Regions from separate parts of the Rhizobium tropici CIAT 899 genome, predicted to be linked through region 2. Evidence: predicted binding sites of a transcription regulator. Region 2 holds the regulator's gene; each other region holds the start of a gene.

Region 1 (7,352 bases), on a different replicon from region 2:
GCCCGACCCCACCAACAACCCGCTCGACCGCATGCGGGTCATTATCTCGGCACCCGAGGCGCATATCAGCGCCTGGGATCTTTCCGCAGCACTTGCCCGCGGCAACCCGCCCGTGATCGTGCGCGACCACGAGGTGGAGCATCATTATTTCTATCTCGACCCATGCAACCTGCATCCCGGCCAGGAAACGATCGTCGCGACGAGGCTTACCGAGGAACTCGACAAGGCACGCGCCTCCAACGAGATCATCGCGACACCGATCGAGAACCGCAGCCGGCATCGCTTCGACGGTGTGCTGAATTGGCCGGACTGAACTGTGGCAGGGATCGCAAGAAGGGAACAAGCATGAGTACGTCGCAGGCAAAGGCAGCAGGGGTCGCCGAACCCATCCTCTCCGTCGAGAACCTCACCACCTCATTCCTGGTGGATGGCGCATGGAGACCCGTCGTGCGCAATGTTTCCTTCTCGGTCGCGCCGGGCGAGACAGTGGCGATCGTCGGCGAGAGCGGCTCGGGCAAGAGCGTGACTTCGCTCTCGATCATGCGGCTGCTGCAGAGTGATTCAAGCCGCATTGGGGGCAGGATCATGCTCGGCGGCCGCAACCTACTTTCTCTTCCCGAATATGAGATGCGCAAGGTGCGCGGCAACGACGTGTCGATGATCTTCCAGGAACCGATGACTTCTCTCAATCCGCTCTTCACCATCGGTGACCAGATTTCCGAGGCCTTGCTCTGCCACAAGGACATGTCGGCCAGGGATGCCAAGGCCGAGACGATCCGGCTGCTCGAGAAGGTCCGCATTCCCTCGGCCGCATCGCGCTTCGACGAATATCCGCACCGCTTTTCCGGCGGCATGCGCCAGCGCGTCATGATCGCCATGGCGCTCGCCTCGAAGCCGAGGCTGTTGATCGCCGACGAGCCGACCACCGCCCTCGACGTCACGATCCAGGGCCAGATCCTCGACCTCATCAAGATGCTGCAGGACGAAGAAGGAACTTCCGTCCTGTTCATCACGCATGACATGGGCGTGGTCGCCGAAATCGCCGATCGCACGGTCGTCATGTATCGCGGCGAGCAAGTGGAGACAGGTGCGACGGCCGACATCTTCCATCGCGGCCAGCATCCCTATACCCGCGCGCTGCTGTCGGCCGTGCCGGTGCTCGGTTCGATGCGATCCTATGAACGGCCGCTGCGCTTCCCAGTCGTCAATACGGCAACGGGAGAATCCGACACGCCAGCCGAAGTGCCCGATACGGTGGCAAAGGAAAAGCCAATCCTGCAGGTGAAGAACCTCATCAAGCGTTTCGACATTCATTCGGGCCTCTTCGGAAAGCTCAAAGGCCGGGTACATGCGGTCGAAAACGTCTCGTTCGATCTCTTTGCCGGCGAAACATTGTCGCTTGTCGGCGAATCCGGTTGCGGCAAGTCGACCACCGGACGCGCGATCATGCGGCTGATCGAGCCACAATCCGGCTCTGTCATCGTCGACGGCCGCGACGTGCTCTCGCTTGGCAAACATGACATGCGCGAGATGCGCAAATCGGTACAGATGATCTTCCAGGATCCCTTCGCCTCGCTCAATCCACGCATGACCGTCGGCCAGGCGATCGCTGAACCCTATCTCGAACACCGAATGGGAACGGCTAAAGAGGCAAGAGAGGTCGTCGCCGACATGCTGCGAAGGGTGGGGCTGACGCCTGATATGGCCAGCCGCTACCCGCACGAATTCTCCGGCGGCCAGCGCCAGCGCATCTGCATCGCCCGCGCGCTGGCACTGCAGCCGAAAGTGATCGTCGCCGACGAAAGCGTGTCCGCGCTCGATGTGTCGATCAAGGCCCAGGTGATCAACCTGATGCTCGACCTGCAGCAGAGCCTCAATCTTTCCTTCCTGTTCATCTCGCACGACATGGCCGTGGTGGAACGCCTGAGCCACCGCGTCGCCGTCATGTATCTCGGCGAAATCGTCGAGATCGGCCCGCGCGCGGCCGTCTTCGGCAATCCTCAGCACGACTACACGAAGAAGCTGATGGCCGCCGTTCCGGTGCCGGACCCCGACCGCCGACGCGAGAAGCGCATGGCGATGAGCGACGAACTGAAGAGCCCGATCCGGCCCGTCGATTATCTGGTCAAGCCACGCGAGTATCGAGCAGTCTCTCCCAGCCATCTGGTTGCCGTCTGACACTTTCAATCCGATCGACCGGAAGGTCCTTCGTCATCCGCAACCTGAGCAGACGCCAATACCGGCGAAACCGCGCTTCTTCCTTGCGCAGTTAAAGCCGCTCTTGCAAACGCACACCGCTTTGATTAATCGTTTAATCAAGGAAACCGGAGCGCGCTCTTGGATGAGCCAGACACGCCCTTCTTCGATTCGGGAAATCGCAACCAAGCTGGGTGTCTCCACGGCAACGGTCTCGAATGCCCTGCGCGGCACGGGGCGAGTGTCGTCAGCCCTTGCGGAGCAGATTCGCCTGGAAGCAGATAGGCTCGGCTATGTGCCTGACCATACGGCCCGGGCTCTACGCACCGGCAAGAGCAATACGGTCGGCCTGCTGGTTCCGAATATCGGCCAACCCTTATTTCCCGCTTTTGCCCAGGCCATCGAACGAGCCGCCAAGCGGCGCGGTCTTGCCGTTCTGATCGGCGACAGCCAAGGTGATCCGCAGCAGCAGGAATTCGAAATCAGAACCATGATCGCCCGCGGCGTCGATGCACTGATCGTGATACCGACACGCGGCACGACCATTGTGCCCGCGGATGTCCCTGTGTCGGTCGCTGTGATCGACAGCGTCGCTACAACAGGCAATGTCGCCGCCAGCGATCATCGTGAAGGCGGGCGCCTGATCGCCCGCCATCTGCTCGAGCTCGGTCACGACCAGTTTCTTGTCCTCGCCGGTCCAGAAAATTCGCTGGTGGCGCGCGAGCGCGTCGAAGGAATGCGTGAAGTCTTCCGCCAGGCCGGCGTCGAACCGGCATTGCGACACAGCGATGCGACCTTTGAAGCTGGCAACGCCCTCGGACGCGAGCTCGATCTCCGCCATTTTACCGCCTGCGCCGCCGCCTATGACGCCCTCGCCATCGGCTTTGCCATTGCCGTCAGAGGCAGAGGCTGCAGCATTCCGGAAGACATATCGCTCACCGGTTTTGATGATCTGATGTGGGCTCAAATCGTCTCTCCGCCGCTCACGACAGTCCGGCAGGATCTGGAAGCGGTGGCGAACCACGCGCTCGCCTTCGTTGCCGGAGAAACCGGGACCAGCGGAATATTCCCGACGAAACTTGTCGTGCGGCAGTCGACCGCTCGCCCATCCGCATTTGCCAAGGGAGACATAAATGCCGAATGAACTCCAAGACCTCCATTCGTCCGAGCTGCGCGATCGTGCCGTCCGGGCGGCATTGGGGCTTGAGCCGTTCGATGTACTCCTCATCGGCGGAACGCTCGTCGATGTCGCGACCTCGGAAATGAGGCCGGCCGATATCGGCCTTGTCGGCCCCTTGATTGCGAGCGTTCATCCGTCGGGGACAAGGAAGGACGCAAGCCAGACCATCGACGCTTCGGGACGATTCATCACGCCCGGATTTATCGACACGCATATGCACGTCGAAAGCTCGATGGTGACGCCGAGGCGATATGCCGAAACTGTCGTTCCCCAGGGCACGACGACGGTCTGCTGGGACCCGCATGAAATCGGCAACGTCGCTGGCCTCGATGGTATTCGCTGGGCGCTTGAGGAGACGCGGCAATTGCCGCTGCGCTTTCTGACACTGGCGCCGTCCTGCGTGCCTTCAGCGCCCGGCCTGGAACTCGCCGGCGCGGAGTTCCGCTCGGGCGAAATGGCGACCATGCTGAGCTGGCCGGAGATTTCCGGCGTTGCCGAAGTGATGAACATGCGAGGGGTCCTTGAGCGAAGCGAGCCGATGCGCGGCGTCCTCGAGGCCGGACTTGCAAGCGGCAAGCGCGTTTGCGGTCATGCTCGCGGCCTCGAAGGCGCGGAATTGCAGGCCTTTGTTGCCGCAGGCATCCAATCCGATCACGAACTCACCTCAGGCGAGGACTTGCTGGCGAAATTGCGGGCGGGCCTGACCATCGAGCTACGCGGTTCCCACGACTATGTCCTGCCCGGCGTGATCGAGGCGCTGAAGAAACTGCCGCATCTGCCGCAAACATTGACGATCTGCACCGATGACGTCTTCCCCGACGACCTCGTGAATGACGGCGCGATGTCATCCGTTCTAAGACGTCTGATCGGCTATGGAATGAAGCCGGTCGATGCCATCCGCGCCGCCACGCTCAACGCCGCCATGTGGTTGAACCGCTACGATCTGGGGTTGGTCGCGCCCGGTCGCCGCGCCGACATTGTCATCTTGTCCGATCTCGAAAACATCGTGGTCGACCGCGTCTATGCGTCGGGACGTGAAGTCGCCAGAAACGACAGCCTCACCGAAAGCAGCGAGCGCGTGTCCTCGGATGCCTATCGCGACACCGTAAAGCTCGGAAGGCTTTCTGCCGCTGACTTCACGATCGAGCTGGCGGACATGACCGAGGCACACGTCAACACCGTTGTCAGTCCGCGGTTCACGAAGTGGGGAGAGGCGGTCGTCAAGGTCGAAGACGACAAGCTCGTTCTGCCGGACAACATGCTCTTGATGGCCGTCATCCATCGTCACGGAAGAAAAGATCCGACGCCTGTCATCGGCATTCTGGAAGACTGGGGTCATTGGCGCGGCGCTTTGGCAACGACCATATCGCATGACAGCCATAACCTCACCGTCTTCGGACGCGATTCCGCCGATATGGCTGCGGCAGCCAATGCCGTCATCGATGCCGGCGGCGGCATGGCGACAGCGGCAAACGGCAAGGTGACGGCCGTGCTGCCCCTGCCCGTCTGCGGATTGCTGTCGGATGCGCCCGCGAAGGAAGTCGCCGACGATTTCGCCAGGTTGCGGGCGGCGGCCGATTCCATCGCCGACTGGATGCCCCCCATTCGCACCTTCAAGGCGGTCGTCGGGGCGAGCCTTGCCTGCAACCCCGGTCCGCATGTCACCGATCTCGGGCTGACCGACGGAACCACCCAGGACATCAGACCGCTTCTGGCTACAAGCCGAAACTGAAGTCACCGGCCAAACGGTAATATGGCCGATTTAGGAGAACATCCGAACCGCAGTGGACGTCCTCTATTCTGTCACATCCATGTCATGAAATACGCCGACACCTCATGCCAAATCAGGAGCGGGTACCCAGATGGATTATTTCAGACGTTTCAACTTTCTGTTCGCGACGCCAACCTTTGACAATGAGGATCTGGAGGGTGCCCGCTACATTCAGATCGTCGAGGAGATCGAACGCTCCGGTTTCGAGGTGGTGCGCGCGCGCAATCTCGAAGACGCCGAGATCGCCGTGCAGACGGACGCTGCCATCGGCTGCATGCTGGTCGACTGGGGCAAGAAGGGCTTGGAAGGCAAGACTGCTTCCCTCATCAACCTCATGCGCCGGCGGGGCCTCGAATTCCCCATTATCCTACTGATCCGCCGCAAGCGCTTCGAGGATGTGCCGGTCGAAGTCCTCGATTTCATCGACGGCTATGTCTTCCTGTCCGAGGAAACGCCCGCTTTCATCGCAAAGAGCCTCATCAGCCGGCTCAAGCAATATGCCGAGACGCTGAAGACGCCTTTCTTCGGTGCGCTTGTCGATTATGCCGAGGAGGGCAACCACCTCTGGACCTGCCCCGGGCACAATGGCGGCATCTTCTATAGCCGCAGTCCTATCGGCCGTGTCTTCATGGAGCATCTCGGCGAAGCGGTGTTTCGCGACGACCTCGACAATTCCGTGCTCGATCTCGGCGATCTTCTGACCCATGAAGGGCCGGCGCTTGCCGCGCAGAAGGAAGCAGCCAAGATCTTTGGCGCCGAGAAGACCTATTTCGTCCTCAACGGCACGTCCACGTCAAACAAGGTCGCTCTGTCGGCCCTCGTCACCGATGGCGATCTGGTGCTGTTCGACCGCAACAACCACAAGGCCGCCCATCACGGTGCGCTGATGATCTCGGGCGGCATTCCGCTCTATCTGCCGACCGCACGCAATCTTTATGGCCTGATCGGTCCGATGGACTTTGCAACGATGGACGAGGACGCGCTGCGCGAGCGCATCCGCACCCATCCGCTGGTGAAAGATCCGGAGGCCTACAAGAAGCCGCGCCCGTTCCGCGTCGCGGTCGTGGAGCAATGCACCTATGACGGCACCATCCACAATGCCGAGATGATCCTCAAGCGCATCGGCCATCTGTGCGACTACATCCTCTTCGATGAGGCCTGGGCGGGCTTCATGAAGTTTCATCCGCTTTATGCCGGGCGCTTTGCCATGGGTCTTTCCGACCTCGGCCCGGATGCGCCTGGCATCATCGCCACCCAATCCACCCATAAGCAGCTCGCAAGCTTCTCGCAGGCCTCGCAGATCCACATGAAGGATAGGCACATCACCGGCCAGAAGCGCCGCGTGGAGCACCGGCGCTTCAACGAAAGCTTCATGCAGCACGCTTCGACCTCGCCCTTCTATCCGCTGTTTGCCTCGCTCGACGTCGGCGCGCAGATGATGAAGGGCCGCTCGGGCGAAGTGCTTTGGGACGACACGATCCGTCTCGGCATCGAGCTGCGCAAGAAAATCCGTGCCGTGCGCCGCGAATTCGAGGAGAAGGAGCATCGCCCGGAACGACGCTGGTTCTTCGAGCCTTTCGTGCCGGATCGGGTGGCGATTCCGGATGTGTCGAGCCCAGGCGCCGTGCATGACGTGCCGTGGGAAAGCGTGGCGACCGACCAGCTCGCCACCAATCCCTCCTTCTGGCACCTGACGCCCGATGAGGCATGGCACGGCTTTTCCGGCATGGAACCGGGCTTTGCCATGACCGACCCGAACAAGCTTACCCTGCTCACTCCGGGCTTCGACCGAGCCACCGGTAAATACACCGAGCATGGGATTCCGGCGCCGGTGGTCGCGCAATATCTGCGCGAAAACCGTATCGTCGCCGAAAAGAACGACCTGAATTCGCTGCTCTTCCTCCTCACCCCCGGTGTCGAAGCCAGTAAGGCCGGTACGTTGATCAGCGGCCTTGTCGCCTTCAAAAAGCTTCATGACGACAATGCGCTGCTGGAAGAGGCAATCCCGGAATTCTATCGCCGCCGTCCAGGCCGCTATGCAGGCGTGCGCCTGCGCGATCTCTGCGCTGAAATGCACAATTTCTTCCGCCAGGCCGATGTGAGCGCCCTGCAGACGAAGCAGTTTTCCGCCGAACACCTGCCGCCGATCGCCATGTCGCCGCACGATGCCGCACGTTGCCTTGTTCGCAACGATGTCGACTATCT
Region 2 (7,352 bases):
TGACGGGCACGATCCTCGGGCTTGCGCACGCGCTTGGCGAGACTGCGCCGCTGCTTCTGATCGGCATGGTCGCCTTCGTCGCCAACTATCCGGCATCGCCGCTCGATCCTTCGACGGCGCTGCCGGTGCAGATCTACATGTGGGCGAGCGAAGCCGAGCGGGCCTTTGTCGAAAGGACGTCCGGCGCCATCATCGTGCTTCTCTTCTTCCTCGTCGCGATGAACATCGGCGCCATCCTGCTGCGGCGCCGCTTTGAGCGGCGCTGGTAAGGGAGGGCGCACGAAATGAACATGATGACGGAAGCCGCCAGCGAAAAAGCATTGTCCAGGAAGATGACGACGATCCCCTACAAGATGATCGGCCAGGACGTTTCTGTGTTCTACGGCGACAAGCGGGCGCTCTTCGGCGTCAATCTGAAGATCCGCACCAATACGGTCACGGCTTTGATCGGCCCTTCCGGTTGCGGCAAGTCCACCTTCCTGCGCTGCCTCAACCGCATGAACGATACGATCGAGACCTGCCGGGTCACCGGCAAGATCACGCTCGACGATCAGGATGTCTACGACGACAGCATCGACGTGGTGGAACTGCGCGCCCGCGTCGGCATGGTCTTTCAGAAGCCCAACCCATTTCCGAAGTCCATCTATGAGAACGTCGCCTACGGCCCGCGCATCCATGGCCTGCATCGCTCAAAGGCCGATCTCGAGCATATCGTCGAGACCAGCCTGCAGAAGGCCGGTCTCTGGGGCGAGGTCAAGGATCGGCTCCATGATGCCGGCACGAGCCTGTCCGGCGGCCAGCAGCAGCGTCTGTGCATCGCCCGCGCCGTCGCGGTCAGCCCGGAGGTCATCCTGATGGACGAGCCATGCTCGGCGCTTGATCCGATAGCGACCGCCAAGGTCGAGGATCTCATCCACGAGCTTCGGGAAAACTTCACCATCGTCATCGTGACGCATTCCATGCAGCAGGCAGCCCGCGTCTCGCAGCGTACCGCAATGTTCCATCTCGGCCACCTGGTCGAGGAGAACGACACCGATAAGATGTTCACCAATCCCGACGATTTCCGCACGCAGGATTACATCATGGGCCGTTTTGGTTGATGATGGCAGGCGCGCGGCTCATTTCACACAGTTCACCTTGAGGATAGAAAAATGGTCTCCACTCACATTCTCTCTGCCTACGACGAAGACCTGAAGTTCCTGACGCGCCGCATTGCTGAAATGGGCGGCCTGGCAGAGCAGATGGTTAGCGACAGCGTACGCGCCTTGGTCAACAGCGACGCTGCCCTGGCCCAGAAGGTCATCTCCGACGACGTCGTTCTCGACCATGCCGAGCGCGAAGTCGGAGACAAGGCGATCGTCACCATCGCCCGCCGTCAGCCGATGGCGGCGGACCTGCGTGAAATCATGGGCTCGATCCGCATCGCATCCGATCTCGAGCGCGTCGGCGATCTCGGCAAGAACACTGCAAAGCGCGTCATCGCCGTCCAGGGCACCGGTGTCCCGCGCCGCCTCGCCCGCGGCATCGAGCATCTCTCCGAACTGGCGCTGAGCCAGCTCAAGGAAGTTCTGGATGTCTACGCGACCCGCTCGCCGGACAAAGCCGTATCGATCCGCGAACGCGACGAGGAAATCGACGCCATGTACACCTCGCTCTTTCGCGAGATGCTGACCTACATGATGGAAGATCCGCGCAACATCACCACCTGCACGCATCTTCTTTTCTGCGCCAAGAACATCGAGCGCATCGGCGACCATGCCACCAACATCGCCGAGACGATCTATTACATGGCGACGGGCGCGCAGCCGGAAGGCGAGCGCCCGAAGGACGATACCGCCAATACCGTCGGCGCAGTGACGGAATAATCTGGAAGCGAAGAAAGGAGACCATAGGCGCATGGTTCCGAGAGTTGCTGTTGTAGAAGACGAGGAAGCGCTTAGCGTTCTGCTGCGCTACAATCTTGAGGCCGAAGGCTTCGAGGTGGACACGATCCTCAGAGGCGATGAGGCCGAGCTGCGTCTCCAGGAGCGCATCCCCGATCTCCTGATCCTCGACTGGATGCTCCCCGGCGTATCGGGCATCGAGCTCTGCCGCCGGCTGCGTATGCGGCCGGAGACGGAGCGCCTGCCGATCATCATGCTGACGGCCCGCGGCGAGGAAAGCGAGCGCGTGCGCGGGCTTTCGACCGGCGCGGACGATTATGTCGTCAAGCCGTTCTCGACGCCGGAGCTGATGGCTCGCGTCAAGGCGATGCTGCGGCGCGCCCGCCCGGAGGTTCTCTCCACGGTGCTGCGCTGCGGCGATATCGAGCTGGACCGCGAAACTCATCGCGTCCACCGCAAGAGCCGCGAAGTGCGGCTGGGGCCGACGGAATTCCGCCTGCTTGAGTTCCTGATGTCCTCGCCGGGCCGCGTCTTCTCGCGTTCGCAGCTGCTCGACGGCGTATGGGGTCACGATATCTACGTCGACGAACGCACGGTCGACGTCCATGTCGGCCGCCTGCGCAAGGCGCTCAATTTCTCCAATATGCAGGATGTCATCCGCACCGTTCGCGGCGCGGGCTACTCCATGGAAGCCTGAGCGGGGAGACCCGATCAGGCATCAACATAGCGGCGGAAACAGAAAACGGGCCTCAAGGGCCCGTTTCTTTATCTCAGTCATCAAGCCTCTCAGCCACGCGGCTGGGCCGGTCTACGCCGTTCATGCACCGGCTGGTAGGCCAGGCGCTGATGGTAGGTGCAGTAAGGCGATGAATCTGGGCTCTCGTTGCCGCAGAAATGGAAATCGTCCTTCAGCGGATCGCCGACCGGCCACTTGCAGGTGCGCTCCGTCAGTTCCGTCAGGCCGAGGCGGCGGGAGATCGGAACGACGACGTTCGATGCCGGGCGATATTGGATTTCGTTGACGGAATCGATCTCGATCTCTTCCTTCAGCATGGTTGCGCCCTGCTGGCGGGCAACCACCGTGCGGGTAGCAACGCGCGATCCGTAGGTCGCAGCGCGAGGTGCCGCTGCGCTGCGCTTCGGCGTGCGTGCTGCGGTTGCCGTGCCGCCCGCCTTCGCTCGGCCGGGGAGGTTCAGGCGATGCACCTTGCCGATGACGGCGTTACGGCTCACGCCACCGAGCTGCGCAGCAATCTGGCTGGCGCTCAATCCTTCGGACCATAGCTTTTTCAGCTTCTCGACGCGTTCGTCTGTCCAATTCATGCCCTGTCTCCGCTGTCGCGTTTCCGATGGCAGAATCCCTCACCATTGCCTCGCATGGTATCGAGGCGCGAAACGCTCTAAAATTGTGGTGACTAGTTCCGCCGCATGCAGTCTAGCAATTGGTTTTTAACCTAGTGTGAGGCTGACTCCGTGACAAGAGTCGCGGGAATCTTGAGGAATCGATTTCGAGGTTTTCCCCAACTTGCTGTCCGGGCGTGGCATTTCTGCCATAGGCGCCGCCCGGCGCATCTCTTTTGCCGGCAAGTGTTTTCTCGCACCTGCTAAAACGGCAGTTTTGTTGACATCGCGGTGCAAAACATCAATAGTGCCCGAGCCGCCGCAAGGCGGCATTTTTGATTTTTTCGGACCCGTTTCATCAAATGGAAGCGATCGGTCCTTAAAGTTGTGATCAGGAGATAGGGCCATGGCCGAGACCACGCCGCTTTACGACACCTACTTGCGCGCTCCGCTGCGGTTCGAGCGAGGCGAGGGCGTCTGGCTGGTCACTGAGAATGGCGAACGCTACCTCGATTTCGCAGCCGGCGTCGCGGTCAATTCGCTCGGTCATGCTCATCCCCATCTTGTCGCCGAACTGAAGGCGCAGGCCGACAAGGTCTGGCACCTGTCCAACCTCTATGAGGTGCCCGGTCAGGAGAAGCTGTCGAAGCGGCTGACGGAAGTGACCTTCGCCGACAAGGTGTTCTTCACCAATTCGGGCGCAGAAGCTCTGGAGTGCGCCATCAAGACTGCGCGGCGCTACCAGTTCGCCAAGGGGCATCCCGAGAAGTTCCATATCATCACCTTCGAAGGCGCCTTCCACGGCCGCACCATCGCAACGATTGCCGCCGGTGGCCAGGAAAAATATATCGAAGGCTTCGGTCCGAAGGCCCCGGGCTTCGACCAGGTGCAGTTCGGCGATCTTGACGCCGTGCGTGCCGCCATCACGGATGCGACGGCTGCGATCCTGATCGAGCCGGTTCAGGGCGAGGGCGGCATTCGCCCGGCGACCAACGAATTCCTGCGCGGGCTGCGGGAGATCTGCGATGAGCACGGCCTGCTTTTGATCCTCGACGAAGTACAGTGTGGTGTCGGCCGTACCGGCAAGCTCTTCGCCCATGAATGGTCCGGTATCAAGCCTGACATCATGGCGGTCGCCAAGGGTATCGGCGGCGGTTTCCCGCTCGGTGCGTGCCTTGCGACGGCAGAAGCCGCTTCCGGCATGAAGGCCGGCACGCATGGCTCGACCTATGGCGGCAATCCGCTCGCCATGGCAGTCGGCAATGCGGTTCTCGATATCGTGCTTGCCGAAGGCTTCCTGCAGCATGTGCGCGATGTCTCGCTGGTATTCCGCCAGGGGCTCGCCTCGCTCAAGGATCGTTTTCCTGACATCATCGAGGACGTTCGCGGTGAAGGCCTGATGCTCGGCATCAAGGCGGCCATTCCGCAGGCGGACCTGCTGCAGGCGATCCGCGCCGAGCGTCTGCTCGGTGTTCCGGCCGGCGACAACGTCATCCGTCTGCTGCCGCCGCTGGTCGTCACTGCCGAAGAAGCACGCGAAGGTTTCGCTCGCCTGGAGCGCGCCGCCGAGCGTGCGCGCGCTGCCCGCACCAAGAAATCGGCTTGAACTCAACGCCCGCAATTGGGGCGTTCCTGCCCCACGCGGGCGTTATTGTTTTTTCTGGAGTACAGGTAAGGACATGGCTTCTCCGAAACACTTTCTCGATCTCTCTGCCGTTCCGGCTGCCGATCTGCGCAATATCATCGATGACGCGATCGTCCGAAAGAGCGCGCAGAAGGCCGGCACGGCCGACAAGCCGCTCGCCGGCAAGATGCTGGCGATGATCTTCGAGAAGCCGTCCACCCGAACCCGCGTCTCCTTCGACGTCGGCATGCGGCAGCTGGGCGGCGAGACGCTGTTCCTCTCCGGCACCGAAATGCAGCTCGGCCGCGCCGAGACGATCGGCGACACGGCGAAGGTGCTGTCGCGCTATGTCGACGCGATCATGATCCGCACGACCGATCACTCGCGCCTGTTGGAACTCGCGCAACATGCGACCGTTCCGGTCATCAATGCGCTGACCGACGACACGCATCCCTGCCAGATCATGGCCGATATCATGACCTTCGAAGAGCATCGCGGCCCGATCAAGGGCAAGACGCTTGCCTGGACCGGAGACGGCAACAACGTGCTGCATTCGCTGATCGAAGGGGCCGCCCGTTTCGGTTATCGCATGAATATGGCGGTACCCCTTGGTTCCGAGCCGAAGGATCACTATCTGAACTGGGCCCGCAATGAGGGCGCCGAAATCATGCTCTCGCATGATGCAGACCGTGCGGTCGCCGGCGCCGATTGCGTGGTAACCGATACCTGGGTTTCCATGAATCAGGAACACCGGGCTCGCGGTCACAACGTCTTCCAGCCCTATCAGGTCAACAAGGCTTTGATGGCACAGGCCGGCAAAGACGCGTTGTTCATGCATTGCCTGCCCGCCCATCGCGGGGAGGAAGTGACGGACGAGGTGATCGATGGCCCGCAATCCGTTGTCTTCGATGAGGCGGAAAACCGCCTTCACGCGCAGAAGTCGATTCTTGCTTGGTGCCTGGGCGCGATCTGAAGATATTAAACCGCGTCTCAAAGGCGCAGGCCCTAGAGCCGGATGGTCTTAGGTCGAAGCGACCCAAGACCTGAATCCGGTCTAGAATCAAAGAAATAGAGCATGACGGCGCCCGAAAACCGCTCTCACTTTTCGGCGTCATGCTGCAGGAGTAAGCTAATGGCAGAAAATGCCGCCTCGCTGGGTCAGTTCGATTTCGCCGGTGACGATCACGTGGTTCCCTTCCAGGTGGAAGGTCTCGATGTGCGTGGCCGTGCCGTACAGCTCGGTCCCCTGCTGGACACGATCCTTGCCCGGCACGACTATCCGACGCCGGTCGCGCGGCTGCTTGCCGAAGCCATCGTCCTGACCGTCCTGCTTGGCACGTCGCTGAAATTCGAAGGCAAATTCACCGTGCAGACCAAGGGCGACGGTCCCGTCGACCTTCTGGTCGCCGATTTCTCGACACCGGAAAATGTTCGCGCCTATGCGCGTTTCAATGAAGAAGCGCTGGCAAAGGCAGTTAAGGAAGGCAGAACCGAGCCGGAGCAGCTGCTCGGCAAGGGCGTGCTCGCCTTCACCATCGATCAGGGCCGTTTCAGCCAACCTTATCAGGGTATCGTCGCGCTCGATGGTGCTTCGCTCGAAGAGATCGCCGGCACCTATTTCCGCCAGTCGGAACAGATCCCGACCCGCGTGCGTCTGGGCGCTGCAGAGCTCTTCGATCGTGATGAGAACGGCAAGCCGCGTCACCGCTGGCGTGCCGGTGGCCTGATCGCGCAGTTCTTGCCGGAAGCGCCCGAGCGCATGCGCCAGCCGGACCTGCATGGCGGCGATGGCGATAGCGGCGCGCGTGATCACGCCGAGGACGATGCCTGGGCGGAAGCGCGCAGCCTGGTGGAAACCATCGATGCCGACGAGCTGACGGATCCGCTTGTTGGTACCGAGCGGCTTCTCTACCGCCTCTTCCACGAGCGCGGCGTCCGCGTCTATGAGCCGAAGGCCGTCTATGACCGCTGTTCGTGCTCGCGCGACAAGCTGAAGGGCGTCTTGAAAGGTTTCACAGCCGAGGAGATCGAGGCCAGTCAGGAGAATGGCGAGATCGCCGTCACCTGCGAGTTCTGCTCGACGACCTATCGCTTCGAAGTGTCGGAAATAGAGGTGGCCTGAGGTCGCTCAGTTCAGCGTACGCAGCAGGTTAGGCGTATCCAGTGAAAAGGCGGGGATCTTGACATGGAATTGCTCCCCGCCGTCCGTTTCCATCTGGTAATGACCGAACATCATGCCTGACGGCGTATCCAGTGGGCAGCCCGAGGAATATTCGTAGGTATCGCCGGGCTTCAGGTGCGGCTGCTCGCCGACCACGCCGGGGCCTGTCACCTCATCCACGATGCCGTTCATGTCAGTGATGTGCCAATAGCGCGTTACCAGCTTCACGGCTTCCTTCGAGTGGTTGGAAATGACGATGCGGTATCCCCAGACATAACGGTCATCATCCGGATCGGATTGCTCCTCCAGATAAAACGGCTCTACAACCACCTCGATGTCGCGT
Region 3 (7,352 bases), on a different replicon from region 2:
GTCCAACTTTACGGGGTCAGTTCAGAACTATCCAACGCGCGCATGGCTATCCAAAATACGACAGAAAGGTCGCTATATCCGTGAGAGATGCTCGCCTTGACGCCGTACCACCCCAATTTTCGAGAGCTTCCGGCTTTGCTGTCGCGGTCCAGCAGAAATGGGGCGTTTCTTGATCGACCGGTCCTAACCGATGAGCAGGCTCGGAGGCGAAATGCATGAAGAAAACCAATGAGGTTTACATTTGAAATCGGGCGTTCGAAAATTTGTATTTCGCGATCTTCAGAAAATCGATGGTTACATCGACCCACCGGATGCGCTTGTCTTCCTGTCGTTGATCGAAAAGCAAAGACAGGAGAAACTTTACGGCGGCCTTGCCGAAATCGGCGTTTATTACGGGCGGTCCTATTTTTTGCTGCGCAAGATCAGTGCACCCGACGACAATGTGCTTGCGATCGATCTTTTCGACATAGAAGCGGATGGTGCGCAATATCAACGCTTCCTCGACAACGGAAGATCACTGGGTATTCCCGTTGATGAGGACCTCGTCATAACAGGCGATAGCACCGGGCTTGATCCGCAGGCCATCATCGACAAGGTTGGGCAGGTCCGCTTTTTCAGTATCGATGGAGGACATTTGCTTCGCCACATCGTTGCCGACAGCCGGTTGGCGAAGAGCGTACTGGCCGATCACGGCATCATTGCCTTCGACGACACCTTCAATCCGGCTTGGCCGGAGGTGACGGTCGGCGTCTCGGATTTTCTGCGCAGAAACAGCGATACCTTTGCCGCCTTCTGCATGACGAAGTATAAGACCTACGTCTGCCGCCGGGATTTTCATGAGTTCTACCGAGCCGCACTTGGCAGGGCACGACATCTCCTGCCGTTCGAGCATGCCGAAATGGATTTTCTTGGCTCGAAGGTCCTCAGGCTGCACGATCCCATCAACCGGAGGGTTGCTTATGAGCTCTTGCGGCGGCTGGGCTTGGGCGCCATATCCGAATGGGCTTATCGCCCGGCCTGACCTTGAGCCGGCCCGGCTTGCTGGCGGTGGAGTGAGAGCGATTTCGTTTTTCAAGTAATTCTTCAGAGGGGTCGCCAGAGGCGGACCCCTCATCGGGTTTGATCAATAAATTTCCGGCACGTACATTTCCGGTGGGACCGGCGTACGGTGATAGTCTGCATTGCGCATGCGTTCCGGCAGCACGATCTCCGGCTTCGGTACACTTTCGTAGGGGATCTGGCCCAGAAGATGGGCGATGCAGTTTAGGCGCGCTTTCTTCTTGTCGACGGCATGGACGACCCACCACGGCGCTTCCGGAATATGGGTGCGCTCCAGCATCTCTTCCTTGGCCTTGGTGTATTCTTCCCAATGCACGCGGCTCTGCAGGTCCATCGGTGAAAGCTTCCACTGCTTCAGCGGGTCCTGAATGCGCATGTTGAAACGGAATTCCTGCTCCTCGTCGGTGATCGAGAACCAATATTTCAGGAGAATGATGCCGGAGCGAACCAGCATGCGCTCGAAGTCCGGCACGGAGCGGAAGAATTCTTCCAATTCCTCCGGCGAGCAGAAGCCCATGACGCGTTCAACGCCGGCGCGGTTATACCAGCTGCGATCGAACAGCACCATTTCGCCTGCCGTCGGCAGGTGGGCGGCGTAGCGCTGGAAATACCACTGGTGCCGCTCGCGCTCGGTCGGAGCCGGTAGTGCGACCACGCGGCAGACGCGCGGATTGAGGCGCTGGGTGACACGCTTGATGGCGCCGCCCTTGCCGGCGGAATCTCGGCCCTCGAACAGTACGACGACCTTCAGCTTCTTGTACTGCACCCAGTCCTGCAGGCGCACCAGCTCGTGCTGAAGGCGGAAGAGTTCGCGGAAATAGACGCGGCGATCGAGCGCCGCTTCGCCTTCGCCGATAAGGCCCTCTGCGACCAACTCGTCCAGCCGATCCTCTTCAAGCTGCATCTCCAGCTCTTCGTCAAAGCTGTCGACGATCTCATCCTTGATGCGGCTGAGCGGGTCATGGGTTTCATCGGTCATAGTGTGCCTCCTGCGCTATTTTCATCTTGTCTCCGCAATCCTGGGCTGCGGAGAGCCGGCACGCTGCTCGAGCATGTGCCGGCTGTGGCTCTAGTGTTATTCTGCGGTCCAGCCGCCATCGACGGAAAGCGTCGTGCCGGTAATCTGCTTGGCGGCATCGCCGCAAAGGAAGACGGCGATGGCTGCGACTTCATCGACGGTCACGAATTCCTTCGTCGGCTGGGCGGCGAGCAGCACATCATGCTTGACCTGCTCTTCCGTCATATTGCGCGCCTTCATCGTCTCGGGGATCTGCTTCTCGACGAGCGGCGTCCAGACATAGCCGGGCGCGATGGAGTTGACGGTCACGCCGTTCTGGGCGGCTTCCAGTGCGATCGTTTTGGTGAGACCGGTAATGCCGTGCTTGGCCGAAACATAGGCAGACTTGAAAGGCGAGGCGACAAGGGCATGCGCCGAGGACGTGTTGATGATGCGGCCCCATTTGCGTGCCTTCATGCCGGGGATGGCAGCCTTGATGGCATAGAAGGCTGCAAGCAGGTTGATGCGGATGATTGCTTCCCACTTGTCGTCGGGAAATTCCTCGATCGGGGCAACGAACTGGATGCCGGCATTGTTGACGAGAATATCGAGGCTGCCGAAGGCTTCCTCGGCTTCGCGCACCATGGATGTCACTTCCTCGCCATTCATCATATTGGCGCCTGAATAGCGGCACTTCACGCCGAAATCGGCTTCGATTGCCGCGCGTTCCTTTTCGATTGCATCGGCATCGCCAAGACCGTTGATCGTCACATTCGCGCCTTCAGCGGCAAAGGCACGGGCGATCGCAAGCCCGATACCGCTCGTCGAACCGGTGACCAGCGCATTCTTCGAAGTCAACGAACCCATGATGCTACTCCTGCAATCTCTATGACATGGTTGGGTAAGGGAAATGCTCCACGTGAGCGCACACTGCCAGCCCGATATGTCGCTTTGATAACAGTGCAATTTGCAGTGAGCCGTGGGCTTTCGTCCCCTGACACTTCTCTGTCATGCAACCGTGCAAGTTTTCGCTCCGGTGCCGGCGATTTCCTCCAACGACGGAAGATACGATGAAGGTCGAAGACATTCTGAAGCATGCCTATGCGATGCCGCTGACCAATCCCTCCTATCCTCCAGGGCCCTATCGGTTCTTTGATCGCGAATACATCATCATCACCTACCGGACCTCGCGCGAGGCGCTTGAGGCCGTCGTGCCCGCGCCGCTCGAAATCGACGAGCCGCTGGTGAAATACGAATTCATCCGCATGCCCGATTCCACCGGTTTCGGCGATTATACCGAGACCGGACAGGTGATCCCGGTGACCTATCGTGGACAAAAGGGCGGCTATGTCCACTCCATGTATCTGGATGACGATGCGCCGATCACCGGCGGCCGCGAGATCTGGGGTTTTCCGAAGAAGCTTGCCAGCCCGAAGATCGTCAACGAGGGCGAGGTCATCGTCGGCACGCTGCATTATGGCAGCGTCCTTTGCGCCACGGGAACGATGGGTTACAAGCATAAGCCGATCGACCAGGGACCGCTTCTGTCCGCTCTCTCGGAACCCAATTTCCTGATCAAGATCGTGCCGCATGTCGACGCCACCCCGCGCATCTGCGAGCTTGTGCGCTACTATCTGACCGATATCACCATCAAGGAAGCCTGGACTTCGCCGGCCGCCCTCGATCTCAGGCCGCATGTCATGGCCGACGTGGCGCGGCTGCCTGTGCTGGAAGTGGTTTCGGCCGTTCATTTCACGGCCGATCTGACGCTCGGCCTCGGCGAAGTCGTTCACGACTATCTCGCAGAGCGCAGATAGCCAAATCTCATTGCTACTTCATGCTGGAGACGGATCGTGCTTGAACGAAACACCAAGGCCGCAGCCCCGACTATTCCGGAAATTGCCGCTCAATATGATCGCGTCGCCCTGGTTTTCCAGGGGGGCGGCGCGCTCGGCGCCTATCAGGCCGGTGTCTACGAGGCGCTTGCCGAAGCGGGATGCGAGCCGACCTGGCTTTCCGGCGTCTCGATCGGCGCGGTCAATGCCGCGATCATCGCCGGCAACGAGCCCGGCCGGCGGCTGCAGCGTCTGGAGCAATTCTGGCAGATCATCTCCGGCCGCAAGATCTGGGCCTATACGCCCGAAGGCGATTTCTTTCGCGATATCCGTAACCGCACCAGCTCGTGGATGACGATGACCATGGGCCAGCCCGGCTTCTTCAAGCCGCGCTTTCCCAATCCCTGGCTGGAGTTGCCGGGCGCGGAAGGCGCGACCAGCTTCTATGATTCGGCGGAGCTGAAGAAGACGCTGGAGATGCTGATCGATTTCGATGTGCTGAACGACGGCAAGAAGCGCTTCAGCGTCGGTGCGGTGAATGTCCGCACCGGCAACTTCGTCTATTTCGACACCGACAATATCCGCATCGGCCCCGAGCACATCATGGCAAGTGGCGCGCTGCCGCCGGCACTCCCGTCCATCCGCATCGAGGGCGAATATTACTGGGACGGCGGCATCGTCTCCAACACGCCGCTGCAATATCTGCTCGATCAGGAAGAAGACCGCAGCTCGCTCGTCTTCCAGGTGGATCTGTTCAGCGCGCGCGGCGTCCTGCCGCGCAGCATGCCGGATGTCCTTTCACGCCATAAAGACATCATGTATTCGAGCCGCACGCGGCAGAACACCGATAATTTCAAGCGCATCCACGGACTGAAGATGAAGCTTCTGGGTGCACTGAAGCGTGTCCCTAGGGATCAGCTGACTGCGGAAGAGGAAGAGCTGATTGCCGATTATTCGGATGCCGGTGTCGTCAACATTGTACATCTGATCTATCAGCACAAGAACTACGAAGGTCACGCCAAGGATTACGAGTTTTCCGGCACTTCGATGCGAGAGCACTGGGATATGGGCCTCGAGGATACGAAGCGGACGCTGCGCCATACCGAATGGCTGTTACCGCCGTTTACCGACGACGCCGTCGCTATCCACGATCTGCACCGGGAAGATCCGGCCTGAGGCCAATGTTGCGCTGGAGCAGTTCCAGCAAAAGTGCGAAGCGATTTTGCGTCCGGAACCGCGTAAAAACAAGAAGATTGAGCGTTTTCGCGATTCGAAGAAAAGCGGAAATGCTCTAGGCTGTGGTGACGATTTAAGGATTTGGGGTTCCCAGTGAGGAGCAAATCAGATTCAAGACTGATTTTTGGAGGTCGGTCATGGATATCGATAGGCTCAGTGCGGAACAGTGGTCTCGGATCGAGCCGTTTGTGCCGGGAGGACGCAAGGGGCGTCGTGGTCCGCGCTCCAATAACAGGCGGTTCGTCGAGGCGCTGGTCTGGATGGCCCGCTCTGGTGGACGTTGGCGTGATTTACCCGAAGGTTATGGCAACTACCAGACCGTCAAGCGGCGCTATTACCGCTGGATCGAGATGGGTGTCCTCGAAAGTTTGTTCGAGGCGTTAGCGCGAGAAGCGGACCTTGACTGGGTCTCGATCGATTCCACCTCCATCCGTGCCCAGCCTCAAGCCGCTGGCGCCCGGCGAAAAAGGGGGGAGCGGACGCCCAGGGCCTTGGCCGCTCACGCGGCGGGCTAGGCACCAAGATCCACGCCGTCGTGGATGCTTTGGGGCTACCGGTGCGCTTCGTACTTGCACCGGGACACCGTGGCGATGTGATTTATGGCAAGGAATTGCTCCATGGCCTCAATCCCAGCCACGTCATCGCCGACCGAGCCTATGATGCCGAACACTTCCACGACACCATTCTGGACGCCGGCGCTGTTCCGGTCATTCCACCACGACCCGGGCGACGACGCCCGCATGCCTGCAATTGGGGCCTCTACAAGGAACGCAACCTCGTGGAGCGCTTCTTTGCAAAGCTCAAGCAATTCCGTCGCGTGGCTACCCGATACGACAAACTCCTCGTCAACTTCAGAGGGTTCGTCATCATCGCTGCAATTGCAATCTGGCTCAAATAGTTAAATCGTCACCATAGCCTAGATCGCTACCGCAGACGATTGCGCCGGTCCGGGGAGATTTTCAGGGTCCGCTCGGCCGCGATGGTTTTGCTCAACAAAGCCCGCATTGGCGGGAGGCTGTTTCCTGCTCATCGAAACCATGTGCTTCTCGCGGCGTGCTGTCCGTCAAATGGATTGACACCATCGCGCCGCCTTCCGGCCGGTTTGCGAATTCCAGATGCCCGCCATGGGCAAGCGCGATTGCTTGCACCACGGATAGCCCCAGTCCGGTGCCGCCCGTTGCGCGCGAACGCGAGGGGTCGCCACGCCAGAACGGGTTAACGGCGACGGCATCCATATCCAGCGGAAATCCGGGACCGCGATCGAGAACGCGGATGATGACGCTATCGTCCGCCACCTGTTCGGTTTCGCATCGCAGCGAGCCGCCCTCTGCAGCGTAGCGGCACGCATTTTCGAAAAGCGCCAATACAGCCTGGCGGATACGGGGAGAGTCGGCTGAAATCCAGGCGGGTTTCAGCTCCGTTTCCACCTGAAACCTGCGGGCTTCCAGCATGGGCTTTGCCGCGGCGATGACAGTCTCGACCAATCGCGATGCGTCGATGCGCTGGCGCTCGATCACCAGCTTCTGGCCGATGGCGAGCGACAGGGTGCGCAGGTCTTCGACAACCCGCGCCAGGCCTTCAACCTGCAGGAGGAGATCGGAAATGATTTTCTGGTCCATCGGAAATACGCCGTCTAGCATGCCTTGCAGTGATCCTTGCAGGATGGTCAACGGCGTGCGCAGCTCGTGTGCAACCGCCATGTTGTTGAAACGCAATCGTTCCTCCATCGTCTCCAGGCTGGTCGCAAGAGCGTTGAAGGTTTCGACAAGGCTCGCGACTTCGCGGGCGCTTCGATAGGAGGCGGGGACGCGGACGGAGAAGTCGCCTGATTTAAGGCCCTCGGCGGCAGAGGTGAGCTCTTCGAGCGGATGTGTGAGCCGACGCGCCAGGAAGACGCCGATCACGGCGCAGAGGAGCGCTGACATGAGGCCGAAGACGAGCACGGAAAGCTGCACCTTGAGATCCGTCGGCTCCGTCAGCGAATTAAGATGTTCGACAAGCAGCTTCAGCGAATCCCCATCGGGGATCTTGTTTTCGCTCAGCATCTTGTAGGCTGTTGCGGCTCGCGGCGGCAGGGCATCGCTGATACCCTGCTCCAGATAGGTTGCGTACCAGTTGACCCCCAGATAGGTCAGGCCGACGCTGAGCAGCAGCATGATCGTGATGACGACGGCCGTAAGCGAGGCAAGCGGCGCGCTGGGAAATCTCGGTTTCTTCATCTCGGG
Region 4 (7,352 bases), 1.5 Mb from region 2:
CAGCACCCGTCAGGCCCTGGATCTCAAGAATGGCCTTGGTCGAGGTGTAGACCGGCGCATCGGCGCGCACCTGCGTGAAGGCGAGAGAATAGTTCGGGTCGTCGGCATCGATCGAAAGGCCCTGTACCGAACCGACCTGAATACCGTTGAAACGGACCGGCGAGCCGACGCTCAACCCATTTGCCGAACCGGGAATGCGCACGACGAGCTCAACCATCGGACCGCCGCGGCCATATTCCGCCATCCAGTAGACGAAGCCGAAGGCGGCCGCGATGACAACCAGCGTGAAGAACCCGACGATCGTGTAATTGGCTTTGGTTTCCATTGTCTCCAGTCACTTCTCGCGGCTGTGGGCGCCTGCGCCTTTGTCGTCGTTGTGCCCTCTGATGTCCTCGCGCGGCACGATCGAGCGTGCGCGCTTGCCCCTGAAGTAGGATTGCACCCAGGGATCATCACAGGCGAGCATGTCCTCAACCGTGCCTTCCACCAATACCCGCTTCTGTCCGAGGACAGCAATACGGTCACAGACGGAAAACAGGCTGTCGAGGTCGTGAGTCACCATATAAACGGTCAGGCCGAGCGTGTCGCGCAGCTTGGCGATCAATTCGTCGAACTCCGACGCACCGATCGGATCGAGGCCCGAGGTCGGCTCATCGAGGAAAACGAGATCGGGGTCGAGCGCCAGGGCTCTCGCCAGCGCCGCGCGCTTGATCATGCCGCCCGAAAGCTCGGAAGGATATTTGTCGGCGGCGTCAGCGGCGAGACCCACCATGCGGATCTTCATCAGCGCAAGCTCGTCCATCATCTCTTTCGGCAGGTCCAGATATTCCCGCATCGGCACCTGGATGTTTTCCTTGACCGTTAGCGAGGAAAACAGTGCACCTTGCTGGAAGAGAACGCCGAGCCGCATGTCGAGCCGGTTGCGATCCTCTTCGTCGAGCTTGTCGTAATCTTCGCCGAGGATCTCGATCTTGCCCGATCGGCGCGGTAACAGCCGCAGCACAGTGCGCAGCAGCACGGACTTACCCGCGCCGGAAGCGCCGACGAAACCGAGGATTTCACCGCGATAGATATTGAGGTTGAGCTTATCGAGAACCACTTTCGAGCCGAAAGCCACAGTGACATCCCGTGCCGACAGCACGATGTCCCTGCCCTGCTCATCTTTTTCCAACGGGATCTCCGAGTGAAGCGCGCTCATCGTCATCGTCCCTCAGAAATCGATTGCCGCATAGAACATGGCGAAAAGCCCGTCCATGAGGATAACGACGAAGATCGACTTCACCACCGATGACGTCACGTGCTGCCCGAGAGATTCGGCACTGCCTCCCACCTTCAATCCTTCGACCGCAGCGACGATGCCGATGACCAGCGCCATGAACGGCGCCTTGATCATGCCTGAAATAATCGTCGAAAGGCTGACGGCCTCATGCAGGCGCGATATGAAGGTCGCAAACGTGATGCCGGAATAGGCCCAGGACACTACCGCAGCGCCAAAGAGCGCGGCAAAGTTGGCAATAACCGTCAGCAGCGGCAAGGCCACCGTCAGCGCGACCAGCCGGGGAAAGATGAGCACGCCGACGGGGTTGAGGCCCATGACCTTCAGCGCGTCCACTTCCTCGCGCATCTTCATGGAACCGATTTCGGCGGTAATCGCGCTGCCGGAACGGCCGGCGATCATGATCGCGGTCAGAAGCACGCCGATTTCGCGCAATTGCAGGATGCCGACCAGATCGACCACGAAGATTTCCGCGCCGAAATAACGCAGCTGGAAAGCGCCTTGCTGGGCGATGATCGCGCCGATCAGCGACGACATCAGCAGGATGATCGGAACGGCACGCACCGCCATATGATCGATCTGATTGATGATCGAGGCTGGCGAAACGCCGCTGCCGCGGCCAAACTTGAGCTGACCGCCGCGCACGGCCGAACCCAGTATATACATCGCGGCAATGAGATTGCCCCAGATATCGTAGACGCTTTCGCCGATAGGCGCGAAGAAACGCTCCGCCCATGATTTCCTCGGCTTCGCCGCTGCCGCCTCATCGTCCGGATGCGCGTCGAAAGTCGTCAGCAATTCGTCGATATGCGGATTGGAACCCTCGATCGTAACGTGAGCCTTGTGCGCTTCCTGGCTTTCCTTCAGCCGGCGGATCAGCAGCGCACCCGCCGTATCCACATCCGAAAGACCGGAAAGATCGATCACGACGTCGCCGCCGGAGCTTCGCTTGGACAGCTGCTCGATCTGTCGCAGCACGCCATGCACATTGGCGCTGCGCCAATTGCCTTGCAGCCGATAGCGATGGCCTGCGCCCTCGGGCGCATCATCGATCTTCGGTGCGTCGGACCTTTGCTCGGCTGCTTTCAAACTCATGCGTCTTTCAAATCTGGCACAACATACGCCGACTCGGTGAGCCCGCTTGGTCAATGCTTAATACACCGACTACGCGTGGAATTTCCATCTCGCGCCGACGCCAACTTATGTCACGGCTTTTTGATATCCAAATGAATTTGTTGCACCGCATCAGGATACGCCGTGAGCGCCGCCGCCGATTGCCGGCGTCCTCGCCTGCAGCCCGTAGGCGAAAATGACCATGACCAGCCCGAAGGCTGCAATGCCGGCCATGACATAATAGCTGGCGAGGTCAAGCCAGGCATAGAGATAGCCGGATGCAAGGGTCATCAACCCCAAGAACATGCCGTTGTAAAAATAATACGCCCCCTGGGCCGATGATTCCTGCGTTTCGTGCACCGAGGCCACGATGCGACGCTGAATGCCTGTGTGGACGCAGGCATAGGTGCAGGAATGGAAACACTGCAGGACGAAATAGCCGAAGAAGCCGAAATTGATCGGAAACAGGATCCAGCGCACAATGCACATGCTCGCGCCGAAAAAGATCAATGTCCAGGCGCTGAACCGCCGACTGAGCTTCTTCGACAGGAAGAAAACCATCACCTCAGCCGCAACGCCGATGCTCCATAGGACGGCAATTTGCGCGCCGGAAAAGCCAAGCTTATGCCAGTAGATCGATGCAAACGTATAGAGCATCGCATGGCTCGATTGCTGGATCGACACGCCGATCATGGTGATGAGCAAGTGCGGCGAGCGCAGGCTTCCGGTCGGAGATTGCAGATTGATCGGCAGGTTACGCCGGCGCGTCGGCCCGATGCGCGGGGCGAAAAAACCCATCAGCGTCGTCAGAATGAATCCGGCCACCATTACGGGCAAGACAGTGGAGCCGCCCCACATGCCGATCAGCTGGCCGCCGAGAAGGGTCGACAGGATGAATGTGATCGATCCCCAGACCCGCATGGAGCCGTAGTCGAAGCCCCAGCGGCGCACGCCCGACATGGCGATCGACTCAACCACCGGCACGTAAGGCGCGTAGGTGGCGCCCTGAATGCCGTAGACCAGAAGCACCGGCCAGAAGTCGCTCGCCCAGTAGAGCGCGACAGCCGTCAGCAGCGACAGCGCACCCGACCATATCAGCACATCCGCCCGCTCCGTCATATGGTCGGCGAGCACCGCGATGATGGGTGTCACGAGCACCCGAACGACCATGGGAATGGCGAGCACCAGGCCGATCTCATGATCATTGAAATTCAGCCCCGCCAGCCAGACGGGGAAAAACGGCAGGGCAATTCCGTTGACGAACAACGGAGCGCAGTAGGACAAGGCAGTGCGCAAGCGGAAATATGGAGGCGCACCCTCGCCCTGGAAGGACTTGATCGCGGGAATCATGACAGACCTGAAGGGAACTCATTTGTCCCTATCACGCTATCGAGAATACGACTATGGCGAGAAATGGCCCAAACAGTACCGTTTCGGAAAAACCAAAGCCGTAGGCGTTCAATAATTATGACAAACTATTAGCAAGCTTGTGAACAGGCGCAGAATTATGCCGCTTGTGCCCCGAGTGCCTGCGGCATTTCCTCGACGGGCGAGCCAACGGGTTGTGTCTCGAGAATATTCTGCCAGGTAATGAGCTCGAACGTGCCGTCTTCGTGTTCGGCAATCGCCGTGCAGCTTTCCACCCAGTCGCCTGTGTTGATGTAACGGATGCCATCGAGATCCTCGATCACCGCATGGTGGATATGGCCGCAGATGACGCCATCGGCATCGTTGCGCTTGGCCTCTTCGGCGACGACACGCTGAAATTCGCCGATGAAATTGACGGCATGCTTCACCTGCAGCTTCGCCCAGGCCGAGAACGACCAGTAAGGCATGTTCAGGCGGCGGCGTACCGCTGCAAGGCCGATATTGATCAGAATGGCCATGTCATAGGCCCAATCACCAAGATAGGCGAGCAGGCGGGCATTGCGGACGACGACATCGAATTCATCGCCATGCAGCACGAGATATTTCTTGCCGTCGGCCGTTTCATGCATGGCGCGCTGCGCCACCTCGATGCCGCCGAAATGCATGCCGGGGAAGTCACGCAGGAATTCGTCATGATTGCCCGGGATATAGACGATACGCGTGCCCTTGCGCGCCTTGCGCAGGAGCTTCTGGATCACGTCGTTGCAATGCTGCGGCCAGTACCAGTTTCGCTTCAGTCTCCAGCCATCCACGATGTCCCCGACCAGAAAGATGGTATCGGCTTCGTGATGACGGAGAAAGTCGAGCAGGTAGTCCGCCTTGGCGGCCTTCGAGCCGAGATGCACGTCAGAAATGAATAGCGTTCGGAAATGCCGGGGGTCCATGTTTTCATTCACGAACTATATGTCCGTGCCCTATCCTACGTTGGCTATTCCAAAACCAGACTCGTGTTTCAGGAAGATGACAATCCCTGTGCTTGACGGCTCAGCCGCGAGCATAGCGTTCGATCCAAGAGACGCCGGCAGCTTAATTCTTGCAAAAAAAGGCAATTCAGTTTTGTCACGACAAAAACGCTTTGTGACCTCAATTCCATACTGTGAAGGCGAAGCGATTGATGTATGCAGAAGACTCAAAGCGCAGGCAGGAATAGGAATGGAGACCGCGAGATGGATACGCACGATACTTCGAAAAAAGCCGAAAACTTGGCGAGTGGCGATTTCGACGAACAGGCGCTCTATTTCCATCGCTATCCCCGCCCCGGCAAGCTTGAAATCCAGGCCACCAAGCCGCTCGGCAACCAGCGCGATCTGGCGCTTGCCTATTCGCCCGGCGTTGCCGCGCCCTGTCTTGCCATTCGCGACAATCCGGAAGCGGCCGCTTATTACACGTCCCGCGCCAATCTCGTAGCGGTGATTTCCAACGGTTCGGCGGTGCTCGGCCTCGGCAATATCGGCCCGCTCGCTTCCAAGCCGGTCATGGAAGGCAAGGCCGTTCTTTTCAAGAAATTCGCCGGCATCGATGTCTTCGACATCGAAATCGCAGCCCCGACGGTCGATGAGATGGTCAACACCGTCTCGGCGCTCGAACCGACCTTCGGCGGTATCAATCTCGAAGACATCAAGGCGCCGGAATGCTTCGACGTCGAGCGCCGCTTGCGCGAGAAAATGGAAATTCCGGTCTTCCACGACGATCAGCACGGTACCGCCATCATCGTCGCCGCCGCCATCCTCAACGGACTGGAACTCGCCGGCAAGAAGATCGAAGAGGTCAAGATCGTCGCCTCCGGCGCGGGCGCAGCCGCGCTCGCCTGCCTCAACCTGCTCGTCATTCTCGGCGCCAAGCGCGAAAACATCTGGGTTCATGATATCGAAGGCTTGGTCTACAAGGACCGCAACGTCCTGATGGACGAGTGGAAATCGGTCTACGCTCAGGATAGCGACAAGCGCGTGCTTGCCGAATCCATTCCGGGCGCCGACGTCTTCCTCGGCCTGTCCGCCGCCGGCGTGCTGAAGCCAGAGCTGCTGGCGCAGATGGCCGAAAAGCCTCTGATCATGGCGCTCGCCAACCCGACGCCGGAAATCATGCCGGACCTCGCCCGCGCCGCCCGCCCCGACGCGATGATCTGCACCGGTCGCTCGGATTTCCCGAACCAGGTCAACAACGTCCTCTGCTTCCCCTATATCTTCCGCGGTGCGCTCGATTGCGGCGCCAAGACGATCAACGAAGAGATGAAGATGGCCGCCGTGCGCGCCATCGCAGCACTTGCCCGCGAGGAGCCTTCCGATGTCGCGGCGCGGGCCTATACCGGTGAAACTCCGGTCTTCGGGCCGAATTACCTGATCCCCTCACCCTTTGACCCGCGCCTGATCCTGCGCATTGCGCCGGCCGTGGCAAAGGCAGCCGCAGACAGCGGCGTCGCCCTGCGTCCGATCACCGATTTCGACGCCTATATGGACGAGCTCAACCGCTTCGTCTTCCGTTCGGGCTTTGTCATGAAGCCTATCTTTGCCGCCGCGAAGATTGCCGAGCGCAAGCGCGTCGTCTTTTCCGAAGGCGAGGACGAACGCGTTCTGCGCGCCGCCCAGGTTCTTCTTGAAGAAGGCACGGCCGTCCCGATCCTGATTGGCCGTCCTTCCGTTATCGAGACGCGCCTGAAGCGCTACGGCCTGAAGATCCGTCCGAATACGGATTTTGCCGTCATCAATCCGGAAGACGATCCCCGCTTCCGCGAATATGTCGAGCTTTATTTCTCGCTGGTCGGCCGCGCAGGCGTTATCCCCGAAGCAGCGCGCACCATCGTTCGCACCAACACGACCGTCATCGGCGCGCTTGCCCTGAAGCGCGGCGAAGCCGATGCGCTCATCTGCGGTCTCGAAGGTCGTTATGAGCGTCATTTGCGCATCGTCCGCCAGGTCATCGGCAAGCGGCCGGACGTTCGCGATTTCTCCGCATTGAGCCTGCTTATTTCGCAGCGCGGCGCGACCTTCTACACCGATACCTATGTGACCTTTAATCCGACCGCCGAGGAAATCGCGGAATCCACCTGGCTGGCTGCCGAGGAAATCAAGCGCTTCGGCATCGAGCCGCGCGCTGCCCTCGTCTCGCATTCCAACTTCGGCTCCCGAGAGTCGGAAAGCGCCACGAAGATGCGCGAAGCGCTGGCTCTCGTCCGCAAGGCAGCACCGGATCTGGAGGTCGATGGCGAAATGCATGGCGACAGCGCCATTTCCGAAAGCCTGCGCCGCCACGTGATGCCGGACAGCGCGCTTTCCGGCGAAGCCAATCTACTGGTCTTCCCCAATCTCGATGCGGCCAATATCACGCTCGGCGTGGTCAAGACCATGACCGATGGTCTGCACGTCGGTCCCATCCTGCTCGGGACGGCGCTTCCGGCCCATATTCTCTCGCCGTCGGTCACTTCCCGTGGCGTGGTCAATATGGCGGCGCTCGCCGTCGTCGAGGCCTCGCAGATCGCCTGATGCTGCGCCTCGCAGCCGCCGTCAGAACGGCACCGCGCTTCATGCAATCGCGGTGC

The links. The regulator PhoB, encoded in region 2, activates phosphate uptake and scavenging genes when phosphate is short. The targets are predictions, from matches to a motif close to TGTCATNNANCTGTCAT.
Region 1: the regulator PhoB is predicted to act here: its motif matches at 5,178-5,194, upstream of RTCIAT899_RS31145 (Orn/Lys/Arg family decarboxylase).
Region 3: the regulator PhoB is predicted to act here: its motif matches at 3,000-3,016, upstream of RTCIAT899_RS29595 (acetoacetate decarboxylase).
Region 4: the regulator PhoB is predicted to act here: its motif matches at 4,767-4,783, upstream of RTCIAT899_RS10015 (UDP-2,3-diacylglucosamine diphosphatase).

Annotation. Positions count from the first base shown of each region.
Region 1 is NC_020062.1:1,972,428-1,979,779, forward strand. It holds gene RTCIAT899_RS31125 (aminotransferase class V-fold PLP-dependent enzyme) at 1-313, shown strand, start outside; gene RTCIAT899_RS31130 (ABC transporter ATP-binding protein) at 346-2,178, shown strand; gene RTCIAT899_RS31135 (LacI family DNA-binding transcriptional regulator) at 2,342-3,340, shown strand; gene RTCIAT899_RS31140 (adenine deaminase) at 3,330-5,108, shown strand; gene RTCIAT899_RS31145 (Orn/Lys/Arg family decarboxylase) at 5,239-7,352, shown strand, end outside.
Region 2 is NC_020059.1:580,435-587,786, forward strand. It holds gene pstA (phosphate ABC transporter permease PstA) at 1-269, shown strand, start outside; gene pstB (phosphate ABC transporter ATP-binding protein PstB) at 285-1,100, shown strand; gene phoU (phosphate signaling complex protein PhoU) at 1,152-1,865, shown strand; gene phoB (phosphate regulon transcriptional regulator PhoB) at 1,897-2,580, shown strand; gene RTCIAT899_RS02860 (GcrA family cell cycle regulator) at 2,670-3,206, opposite strand; gene RTCIAT899_RS02865 (aspartate aminotransferase family protein) at 3,631-4,830, shown strand; gene argF (ornithine carbamoyltransferase) at 4,904-5,821, shown strand; gene RTCIAT899_RS02875 (Hsp33 family molecular chaperone) at 5,981-6,970, shown strand; gene apaG (Co2+/Mg2+ efflux protein ApaG) at 6,977-7,352, opposite strand, start outside.
Region 3 is NC_020062.1:1,636,206-1,643,557, reverse strand. It holds gene RTCIAT899_RS29610 (class I SAM-dependent methyltransferase) at 242-1,021, shown strand; gene ppk2 (polyphosphate kinase 2) at 1,124-2,038, opposite strand; gene RTCIAT899_RS29600 (3-hydroxybutyrate dehydrogenase) at 2,135-2,923, opposite strand; gene RTCIAT899_RS29595 (acetoacetate decarboxylase) at 3,127-3,873, shown strand; gene RTCIAT899_RS29590 (patatin-like phospholipase family protein) at 3,910-5,067, shown strand; one part of gene RTCIAT899_RS29580 (IS5 family transposase) at 5,265-5,592, shown strand; one part of gene RTCIAT899_RS29580 (IS5 family transposase) at 5,592-6,025, shown strand; gene RTCIAT899_RS29575 (ATP-binding protein) at 6,117-7,346, opposite strand; gene RTCIAT899_RS29570 (response regulator) at 7,343-7,352, opposite strand, start outside.
Region 4 is NC_020059.1:2,042,578-2,049,929, forward strand. It holds gene RTCIAT899_RS09995 (MlaD family protein) at 1-325, opposite strand, end outside; gene RTCIAT899_RS10000 (ABC transporter ATP-binding protein) at 335-1,198, opposite strand; gene RTCIAT899_RS10005 (ABC transporter permease) at 1,211-2,371, opposite strand; gene RTCIAT899_RS10010 (MFS transporter) at 2,522-3,739, opposite strand; gene RTCIAT899_RS10015 (UDP-2,3-diacylglucosamine diphosphatase) at 3,895-4,701, opposite strand; gene RTCIAT899_RS10020 (NADP-dependent malic enzyme) at 4,984-7,296, shown strand.